Regions from separate parts of the Paenibacillus sp. FSL R7-0273 genome, predicted to be linked through region 2. Evidence: riboswitches for the same ligand, from Rfam matches in the RefSeq annotation. Region 2 holds a riboswitch; each other region holds the start of a gene.
The links. Region 2 has a riboswitch for cyclic di-AMP ahead of R70723_RS00490 (C40 family peptidase). Riboswitches for the same ligand answer to the same signal wherever they lie in the genome.
Positions count from the first base shown of each region.

Region 1: linked by a shared signal. The riboswitch ahead of R70723_RS27840 (KamA family radical SAM protein) and the one ahead of R70723_RS00490 (C40 family peptidase) in region 2 are both predicted to bind cyclic di-AMP.
Region 3: linked by a shared signal. The riboswitch ahead of R70723_RS02345 (hypothetical protein) and the one ahead of R70723_RS00490 (C40 family peptidase) in region 2 are both predicted to bind cyclic di-AMP.

Region 1 covers NZ_CP009283.1:6,496,856-6,500,128, reverse strand. The annotation lists gene R70723_RS27845 (DUF6612 family protein) at 1-823, shown strand, start outside; gene R70723_RS27840 (KamA family radical SAM protein) at 898-2,061, opposite strand; cyclic di-AMP (ydaO/yuaA leader) riboswitch at 2,204-2,347, opposite strand; gene R70723_RS27835 (cysteine hydrolase family protein) at 2,498-2,989, shown strand; gene R70723_RS27830 (copper amine oxidase N-terminal domain-containing protein) at 3,145-3,273, shown strand, end outside.
Region 2 covers NZ_CP009283.1:99,448-102,720, reverse strand. The annotation lists cyclic di-AMP (ydaO/yuaA leader) riboswitch at 141-279, shown strand; gene R70723_RS00495 (C40 family peptidase) at 352-780, shown strand; cyclic di-AMP (ydaO/yuaA leader) riboswitch at 1,162-1,306, shown strand; gene R70723_RS00490 (C40 family peptidase) at 1,312-1,803, shown strand; gene R70723_RS00485 (GNAT family N-acetyltransferase) at 2,068-2,553, shown strand; gene R70723_RS00480 (c-type cytochrome) at 2,679-3,035, shown strand; gene R70723_RS00475 (4a-hydroxytetrahydrobiopterin dehydratase) at 3,129-3,273, opposite strand, start outside.
Region 3 covers NZ_CP009283.1:532,737-536,009, reverse strand. The annotation lists gene R70723_RS02360 (ThuA domain-containing protein) at 1-203, opposite strand, end outside; gene ytxJ (bacillithiol system redox-active protein YtxJ) at 368-694, shown strand; gene R70723_RS02350 (glutaredoxin family protein) at 691-930, shown strand; gene R70723_RS02345 (hypothetical protein) at 1,056-1,475, opposite strand; cyclic di-AMP (ydaO/yuaA leader) riboswitch at 1,583-1,781, opposite strand; gene R70723_RS02340 (hypothetical protein) at 1,793-1,999, opposite strand; gene R70723_RS02335 (TraB/GumN family protein) at 2,132-3,273, opposite strand, start outside.

The DNA of each region.
Region 1 (3,273 bases), 890 kb from region 2:
GTCCGGCTCTGATACAGTGTCGGCAGCGGCTGCCAAGGCTCCTGCGGCTAAAGCATTAACGGCCGATCAGGTGATCAGCAAGGTAACTGCAGCAGCAAAGACACTTAAGAATTTTCACATTGATGTGACCAAGAAACAGGATGTACAAAGCGGAGGCGTGAAGATCAGCAATACCAACACGCTCAATCTGGATATTAACCGCCTGCCTGCCTTTGCTGCAGCAGGAAGTGTAAAAGTCAGCCTGCTGGAGACTTCTTATGAGCTGTACGCAAATGATAAGGAGTCCTACTATCTGGTAGACGGCAGCGAGCTTATCGCAGATTCTGAAGGAGACTATGAAAGTAGTGAAGAGCTTAGCAATACTGATACTGTAACGGACGGCGACGGAGAGCCGATTGATCCTGAGGCGCAGTATTGGATTGACCTGGAGAAGGCAGAGTGGAATACCTTTTACTCCAAAGGCCAGTATGATCCTGCAGCCATGCTGGATTCCGTCAAAGCCTACAAAAAATCCATGAAAATAAGTACTGCCGGAACACAGACTGTTATGCAGTTTACACTGACTGATCCGGCGGCAGCTAAGGCGGTCATTACCTTATATGATCAGGAGAATCTTTGGGATGGGGAGACCCTGCAGCCGAAGAGTGTAACCTGGAAGGTATTCGTCAATACCAAGACATGGCAGACAGAGAAGCTGACTGTTGACCTGAGCTATGTATTAGCAGCTGACGGAGCGAAGGATACATACACTACCAAGATTGAAGCGAAATACTCCAAGAATAATAAGATCCCAGCAATTGTTAAACCGGCTGAGCTGGAGTAGAGCTTATAGCGGAAATATTGAACAGCCCCGGGATAATCCAATCTCCGGGGCTATCGTTGTTTTAATAGTGAGTCTTACTTCGCAATAACAGTCTCCTGTAACGCTGCATTACATGCAGTGACACCCGTACTTTTCTTCACAGGCTTGCTCCAGTATTGCTCATTCCCCGGCAGGTCATCGAACCATTCGGCATCCTCCGGGCAGTCGAGGATCATGAATTTTCCGTACTCCTGATCACGGGACTGATGGTATTTAAGATAGGCTTTGCCGTCTTCAATGGCCAGAATTTCGATTTTGCCGGAGGAGTGGCTCATGGAAAGCCTGACTCTTTTGCCGAGGCCTGAGGTTCGGGCTTTGGCTTCTTCGACGATCCGGTATACCTGCTCAAGCGGCAGGACGAATTCACGGTTGCCGGCGATCGGCCGGTTAATAAAGAAATAGTAGGGCGTGATTCCGGCCCAGGACAGGCGGTCCAGCAGCTCACCCAGAACAGCAGGGTCATCGTTAATGCCCTTAAGCACCGGAGTCTGATTGACGATAATTGCCCCGGCGTCATGCAGGGCTCTTACGGCCCGCTTGGCCTCAGGTGTGATTTCCCGCGGATGATTAATATGCGCCATAATATAAATTCGTTTTTCTACAGTAGAGTGGGTGCGGATCAGCTCCAGCAGCTCGGGGTCCTGGGAGATACGCATCGGATTGAATACCGGCAGCTTGGAGCCGAGGCGGATGATTTTAACATGCGGGATGGCCCGCAGGCTCTCAATGATGAAGCGCAGCTTGGTTGTCGAGAGGATCAGACTGTCGCCTCCGGTCAGCAGAACGTTGTTGATCTCCGGATGGGCGGCGATATACTCAATTCCGGCGGTGACATCGAAGGAGGCTTCTTTGACATCATTGCGGAACAGCCGTTTGCGGAAGCAATAGCGGCAGTAGGCCCCGCAGACCTCGGAGACAATCAGCAGGGCGGTAGTCCGGTACTTATGCTGGCAGCCCGGCACCACATAGTTGGCTTCCTCATCGGAGGCATCCCACTGCCCATACTCCATGAGCTCTCCCTCTCCGGGAACAACGAGCCTGCGGATCGGATCATCCGGGTCCTCCCAGTCTATCAGGGACAGATAGTAGTCGTTCGCCCGGAACACAAATTTGTCCGTGACCTCCTTGAGCCGGGCTCTTTCTGCTTCGGGCAGTATTTCCATTTTGTTAATGTCGGTTATGTATCGTACCTTTTGCACATGAATCTCTCCTTTGTTCTCAGAATGGCGAGACAATAGGGAGCCTTGATGTCAAAAGCCAAACTGTTAGCCAGCAGGGTCTCTAAAGAACACAAAAAGAGACCCTTAGCACAAGGGTCTCATGTTATTAGAAACATAAAAAAGCAGACCCATCCACTACTGACGAGGTTAGCTGACGGACTCGGGTAAGATGGTACCCTACATTGCTGATCTCAATGATTCGCCCCAATTGACTGGTTCCCCCGCTTTCCAGCTGGAAATGCTGGAAATTAAGCGTAGTTCAAGTATAACCTGCAAAGTTTGCTTAAGTCAAAGTTGTTGGCGTCAGCTGCAAGGCTATCTTTTTACAGTTTAGTTTTAATTAAACGTTATTTGGTATTCCGTCTGATTATGTTGTACGATATCGGCATATCTTTTTACAACAAGGAGGACCTTGATGAAGCTGGGTTATTTGATTATTGATATGCAGGAAATCTATGTGCGGGATTCGGTCGATCAGAAGACGCTGGACCGCGGCTGTGAATATATTAATTATGTCGCAGACATGCTCCGGGAGAAGGATCAGCTGGTCATTCACATTCAGGATATTGAGGGCATAGAGGAAGCTACCAGGGAACGCTACAATATCATTCCGGAAATTCAGGTGAAGGACAGTGATCTGAAGGTAACCAAGGAGCACTCTAATGCATTCTGGAAAACAGGGCTGGAGCAGCTGCTGAACGACCATGGTGTCGAGCTGCTGATCATCGCCGGCTTCTCGATGGAGCACTGCGTGCAGTTTACCTACAACGGGGCAAGCGAGCGGGGCTTCCGTCCGGTTCTGCTGCAAAATGGCGTTTTGAGCGCATACAGCGACGTAATCACTGCTGCCTCTAGAGACCGTAATCTGATCTCGTATCCGGTGATTCCATATTTGATTAACCAGTAGCATTGAACACCAACGACACCCTGTTTGTCTGCAGTAGCTCTGCGGAACGGAGGGGTGTTTTTTATTTGGAGAAAGCCTCTTGTATATTGAAACTTTTTCCATTTACGCTCGTCCAATAGTACAGAAGCTATTCTATTATAGGGGAGACTTACATAATGAAAAATTGGAAGCTGGCTGCCGGCATTCTGGCAGCGGCTATTGCTTTAAGTCCGGGAGCAGCATCTGCAGCCTCGGCCAGCGTTATTCAGCTGAATTACAAAGAGACCTCACTGGGCCGCAGCCAG
Region 2 (3,273 bases):
TGCATTTGCAAAACATTTAAACCTCTGTTACAATGATGCCTGTACCACCGGTAACAACTTTGTAATCTTTTGAAACTAATTTCGACTAACTGTATGTACCTTATACACTTCAACATTGCCAATCAACAGTCACTGTTCTGGTGCATAAAACGCCAAATTCCCAGCACCGGGAAGTGGGGGAACCATATTTTGGGTGAATTGATCTCGCTTTAGAGGGGTCATAGGGGAACCTTCTACCGAATCCTTAAGCTAACCTCGCAGGCCTTGGAAGGAGTACATCTTTTGAAAAGTCACACATCATTTCGTACACATCTAAAAAAGAAATGCACCGCAGCAGCACTGGGTCTTGTGATGGTATTCACTATGGGCGCCACAAGCGTCTCAGCTGACTCCAAAATGGACGCAGTTATCTCCAAAACGATCGGAGTTTCTTACAAAACTGGAGGGACAAGCACCTCTGGCTTCGATTGTTCCGGTTTCACCAAGTACGTATTTAAGAACATCGGCCTTACGCTGCCCCGCACCTCGAAAGCGCAGTACAGTGTAGGCACAGCCGTTTCAAAAAGCAATCTGCGTGCCGGCGATCTTGTATTCTTCAATACGCTGGGCAACGGAGTTTCCCATGTCGGTATTTATGTCGGTAACGGAAAATTTGCACAGTCCTCCAGCTCCAAGGGTGTAACCATCAGCTCGCTGAGCCAGGCTTACTGGGCCAACCGCTACGTTGGCGCCAAACGCGTAATGAGCACAACAGCTTACCAGGCTGTCGCTTACGATTGAACCTTCCCCTTATTACAACCTCTGACACATAATTGTAACTTATACTGGCCCGGACTTGATTATTGCCGTAATCAGCTCCGGGTTTTGCCTTTTTATTTCCTTATTATTCCTTTTACACACATCTGGGCCTTATGAAACACCCCTCTTACTAAAAGTTCCAATATTATTTCTGAAAAAGCTTACTTTGCACGTAAATTCGAGTCTTTTTAAGCACCCGCTTCTCTTAAAAAGCGCAAATATTATGCATTAATATGTTTTAAGTGATTGCCAACAGCCTCTGTCTTTGCTACAATTATCGCAGTGAGCTTTTAGTAACATTTTTGTAATTATTCAACCGTGTTTTACAAACGTTTTGTCATAATGTTCTGCCAGCTAATCTAATCAACAGTCGTGCCGAGTTCCCTTACGAAATAAGGGAAACGGGGGAACCGATTTTGGGTGAATTGACCTCCTATTCACAGAGGGGTCATAGGGGACCTTCAACCGAACCCTTAAGCTAACCTCGTAGGCATTTGGAAGGGGTATTTACTTTTGAAGAAGAAGTTAGCCGCCGCACTACTCAGCTTTTCTATTATGCTTACCATTGGAGCAGCAAGCGCTTCCGCAGATTCCAGGATGGATAAAGTCATCGATAAGGCCATCGGAACCAAGTATGTTTCCGGCGGAGAATCGACTAACGGCTTTGATTGCTCCGGCTTCACGATGTACGTATTTGATAAGATCGGCATTAACCTGCCGCATCAATCCGGCTCCCAATACCAGATGGGCACTGCGATCTCCCGTGATAATCTCCGGGAAGGCGATCTTGTATTCTTCAATACAAGCGGCCGCGGCGTATCCCATGTCGGCATTTATGTCGGTAACGGCAAATTCGCACATGCTTCAAGCTCAAAGGGCGTAACCATCAGCTCGCTGAGTGACAACTACTACGTCAACCGCTACGTTGGCGCCAAACGGATCATGAGCACAGATGCTTACCATGCAGTTGCAACAGATTCCGAAGAAAATGATGATGTTCAATAAGTAACGATAAAACGGGCGCTTTTCCAGGATTTTTGCCGAAATCTTGGAGGGGGCCTGTTTTTTTGTCTATAAAACTACTTACCCCTCCCCTCACGCATAAAACACCTTAAAACCCTATTTTCCGCAATTTCATAAAATATTATTGGCGGTTTGTCAAGTTTCTGCCTGCTGCACCAAATTCCTGAGTTGAACCCGCCCTGTTATGTATATAATTAAGTATACGGTATAGATTGAATCGTCCCCTGAAAGGAGGCCTGTGGCCTTATGAGCAGCACCCCAGTTACTTTTTATGTTGTGCCAATGGAGACCAGTCACGCCGAGGATATATGCGGATGGGATTACAGGCCGCCCTATAATATTTACGGATGGCTGCCGTGGGAGCAGATGCAGGCGCTAGGCATAGAATTTGGCGACCCGGTACTGCGCAGCGAGCAATATATATCCGTTGTGGACGCCCAAGGCGGCCTGTGCGGCTTCGCGCAGCTGTTTCCGATGGAAGGCGTGGTCCGGCTCGGCATCGGCATGCGTCCTGAGCTGTGCGGACATGGACGGGGGCATTCTTTTATGAATGCAATCCTTCAGGCTGCTCTGGAGAGATATCCGGACCGGGAGATTGACCTGGAGGTGCTGACCTGGAATCAGCGGGCCATCCGGACCTACCAGAAATGCGGATTTACGATTACAGATACGTATGAACGCCGTACTCCCTCCGGAGACAAGCCATTTTACTGCATGGTTTATAATAAATAACCGGTTCCGGGAATATGCCAAATAGCCGCAGCCAAAATTGTTCAATTATTTGACACATCCTCTATGATAACGCTTTACCATTCGGTATAATGAAGAAGCAGCTTACATGGAGGGGACGGATGAAGATGCAGAAATGGATGATGAGCGGTTTATTTTTTGCCGCCTGCGCCTTTGCAGTAGTGCTCTTGTTCACATTGCCCGGCAAAGAAGAGGTCGCGGAAGAGAATAAGCCTGTAATGCCTCAGGTAACCCTGGATACCGCAGGTGCGGAGGCCGCTGTCAAAGCCAATTGCATTTCCTGTCATGGTGATCAGCTCCAGGGCGGTGCAGGCCCAAGCCTGCAGCATGAGGGCAGTGAACGGGATGCCGAGGGCATTTACAGTATCGTCTCCAAGGGGCGCGGACAAATGCCGTCCTTTAAGGAGAAGCTGGCCCCTGAGGAAATCGCCAATATCGCCCTGTGGCTTGCCGAGAAAAAGTAACCCGTAGCTGATTCATACAAATGCCCGTACAAGGACTCCAGCCGGTCCTTGGTACGGGCATTTTTTTGTGCAGCGCTTATATTAGACCTTGCCCTAACGTGCTTTGTCGAAGGCTTCATTAAATTCATTAGCCTGGCGGATATCAAGCGCCGCAAGGCCGCTCTCTTCTTTTGCCGATAAGCGCAGGGTGACGGTTTTGTAGTCAATGGTGATGTGCGGATGATGGTCAAAGGCTTCC
Region 3 (3,273 bases), 430 kb from region 2:
ATTTTATGATCGGAGAACTCCGTATAAGAGACCACCAGGGAATAATCTTTAAGACTCTGCGGGTTCAGCAGCCCGAAATCCTCAGATGCATCGACTGTAAATTCCGGCGACAGGATCTGCTGAAGCTCCTGATCGACTCCGGCAAACGGGTGGTACTTTACCGCTGTATAGCTGCCGATTGCAAGGGCTTTCAATTCAGACATGAATAATGACACCTCTCCATCCATTAAACTGTTTCATTTCATGTTACGTCCCATTCACCTTAGCACTTCCTCCATGTTTTTACAAACGGCTTTTGCTTTAATTTTGAACTATGTTACAATCATCCTTACAGGTTTCATTTCTTATTACAGGAGGGTGATATACAATGTCTATTCAACAGCTGCATACTTCTGATGAACTGCATAATTATGTCGGCCAGCCCGGCAAAAAGCTGCTTTTCAAGCACAGCACTACCTGCCCGATCAGCGCTAAGGCGCATGAGGAATTCCAGGCTTATGTACAAAGCTCGGATACACCGGCGGCCATTGTCCATGTCATTGAAGACCGTCCGGTCTCCAATCAGATTGCCGAGGAGTTCGGCATCAAGCATGAATCCCCGCAGATTTTTCTGCTGGAAGGCAGCGATGTGAGCTGGAACACCTCCCACTGGAAAATCACCCGCTCTGCCATCAAGGAGGCCGTTGATAAATGAGCCAGCCTGTAATCGTCTACTCCACTGCAGGCTGCAGTGACTGCAATCAGGTTAAGCAGCTGCTGACCAATCAGGGAATTCCTTTTGAAGTACGCGATATTATGGCAAGCGCCGTCTATCAGGAGGAAGTTGAAAAGCTTGGTTTTATGGGCATTCCTGTAACGGTATCCGGTGACCGGGCCGTCAAGGGCTTCAACCTTCCTGAGCTTGAGGAACTGATCGCCGCTGCCAGATAACAGCCTTTAGTACCCAGTGTCATAAAAAAAGTATTCCCTGGTCCGAAGCCCGGGGAATACTTTTTTTATGGTTAAACCATATAGCAGAATCTGCACACGGTTGGCCCGCTACATCCAGTGCCCCCTTATTCACACTCTGCCGCCAGATGGCTGACATGCCCGCTGTGGCTATAGATGACATTGTCGGCTCCAAGCCCTTTATAGACCAGCCTTGGCCGCATGGAGGTCGTAATCACGGAAATCGGCCCGGTCGTCCAGGTCCGGCACATCTGCACATAACGGCAGCATAATGCGACACTGCTCTCAAACAGATAGATCCGGCCTACCGGAAACGGCGGTCTGAGCCAGGTATGCAGATGCCGGGTGTCCACCTCAAAAATCACCTCTACCCCCAGCTCCGCCAGCCGCTGCTTCTCAGCCGGATTGTTGGCAAGCCCCGCAAACCTTGCCCCCTTCGCAATCAGCAGCTTAATAAAATGCTCTCCCGCCTTCGTAGGCGCACAAATGAGGATATAATCTTCCTGAGCGTCCATTGCCATCTCCATTTTCGTCTCCCCTTCCCTCTTACTTCTTTATCTAAATTTTTCTATAAGAAAACAGCAAAAAACCGCAAAGGATTCCCTTTGCGGTCCGGTTAACGGTCACAATATACTGATCCTCTCTGCAATACGCTTACGAGGTTAGCTGCCGGATTCGGGCGTTGAGAGTCGCCCTACCTGTCCTCTGCAGGAAGCTTCAGCGCTTCTCACAGACTCAAGGATTCACCCCATAACCGGCCCCGCCTGCTTGCCCGCAGCCTCCGGTTGTTGGTTCCCCCGCTTTCCGTTACGGAAATTAAGCGGATTTCATATGTAGTTATCTTTTATCTCTTTTTCCCTTTACCGCTGCTCTTCTTGCTGCTCTTTACGAACCGCAGGACAGCCATCAGGCAGCCCAGGATTCCCAGACCCAGCAGCAGGGTCTGTAACGCACCCAGCAGGGTGCTGCCATCCGGCTGAAGCAGACTGCTGGCTACGATCAGCAGGGCGGAACCGGTAACTAATACCGGGGTTTTTACATTCAGGTTCAAGACTACCACTCCTTAGTACTAAGGGTACACTATCGGCGGCCGGATCACCAGCCCCTCGCAAGTCCTGCTGCCGCTAATCAAGAAAAAGATGCCGATCCTCTCCGGATGGGCACCTTTTTTCCTGCTGATATGTTATTTCCGGACCACAGTATAACCCTTATCCTGGAGCAGCTTGATAATGCCATGCTCACCCAGGTAATGCGCCGCACCGACTACAATGAAATACTCTTCATTCTTGCCGTTCTTAAGGTAATCGTCAATTTTGTCAGCCATACCGATGTTGCGGTCAACCAGCATCGCCTTGTAGTATTCCGCGTCTCCGGCAAAGCTGTTGGTCAGCTGCAGCAGCTGCTCATCATTGCCTGATTTCCAGATCTCGGCCATCATATCTACACTCTGATCAATCACATCATAATTCTCTATTGCTGCGAGAAGATTAGCCTCCTGCAGCTCTTTGGAGAAGTTGTTGAACATACCCAGCTGGGATTCATAGGATTCCAGCTCCACAACCGGAATTTTCCGCTCAATCGCCTTCTGAATGAAGTACAAGTCAATTCCGGCTGAAGCCTCGTAGCCGGCCGTCGCTGCTTTCAGGCTGCTGAGTGTCGTTTCTGCCACCCAAGGCTTGAACTGGTCCAGCGCATTGGCCTGAACACCTGCTTCCTTAAGCACCTCACCCAGCTTGGCATATGTCTCGCCGGAGATATGATCCTTCAGCGTCGTGCCGTCCTGATACGTCCCCATTTCCAGAACCAGCTTCTGCGATGCCTCATCAGCCGCCTTGCTGATATCAATTTCTACACCAAGATAATCAGACTCGGCAAAAGCCTCTTCAAATTCCTTGCTCAGCGGATAGAAGCTGTCATCGGCAATATGCATGGAGCCGACCAGATACACCGTGTTGCCGTTGCTTTCGACTTCCCACATGAAGCCGCGTCCGCCTTGCGTACTTACAGCACTCTGGCTTCCGCTGCCTGTAGTCTTGGTCTTCAGAACAACCGTACGGGTCTGCGTATCCCAGCTGACCTCGTAACCCGCGGCATCACCTAGAACCCGGATAGGTGCGTAGGTCACGCCGTTAATTACGGTAAGCTTACTTTTCAGAGTAACGGACTTACCGTCAACAATGGCATAGATTGTGTCGCCCGCCGCATTCTGCAGCTGGGCATCCATCGCTTCAAGCGTAGCTCTAAGCGGAACAAGCGTAGTGCCCTGATTGTTGACCGGTGCGCCTGCCTTGTATTCCACGACCTGATTGTTCACTTTTATTGCCG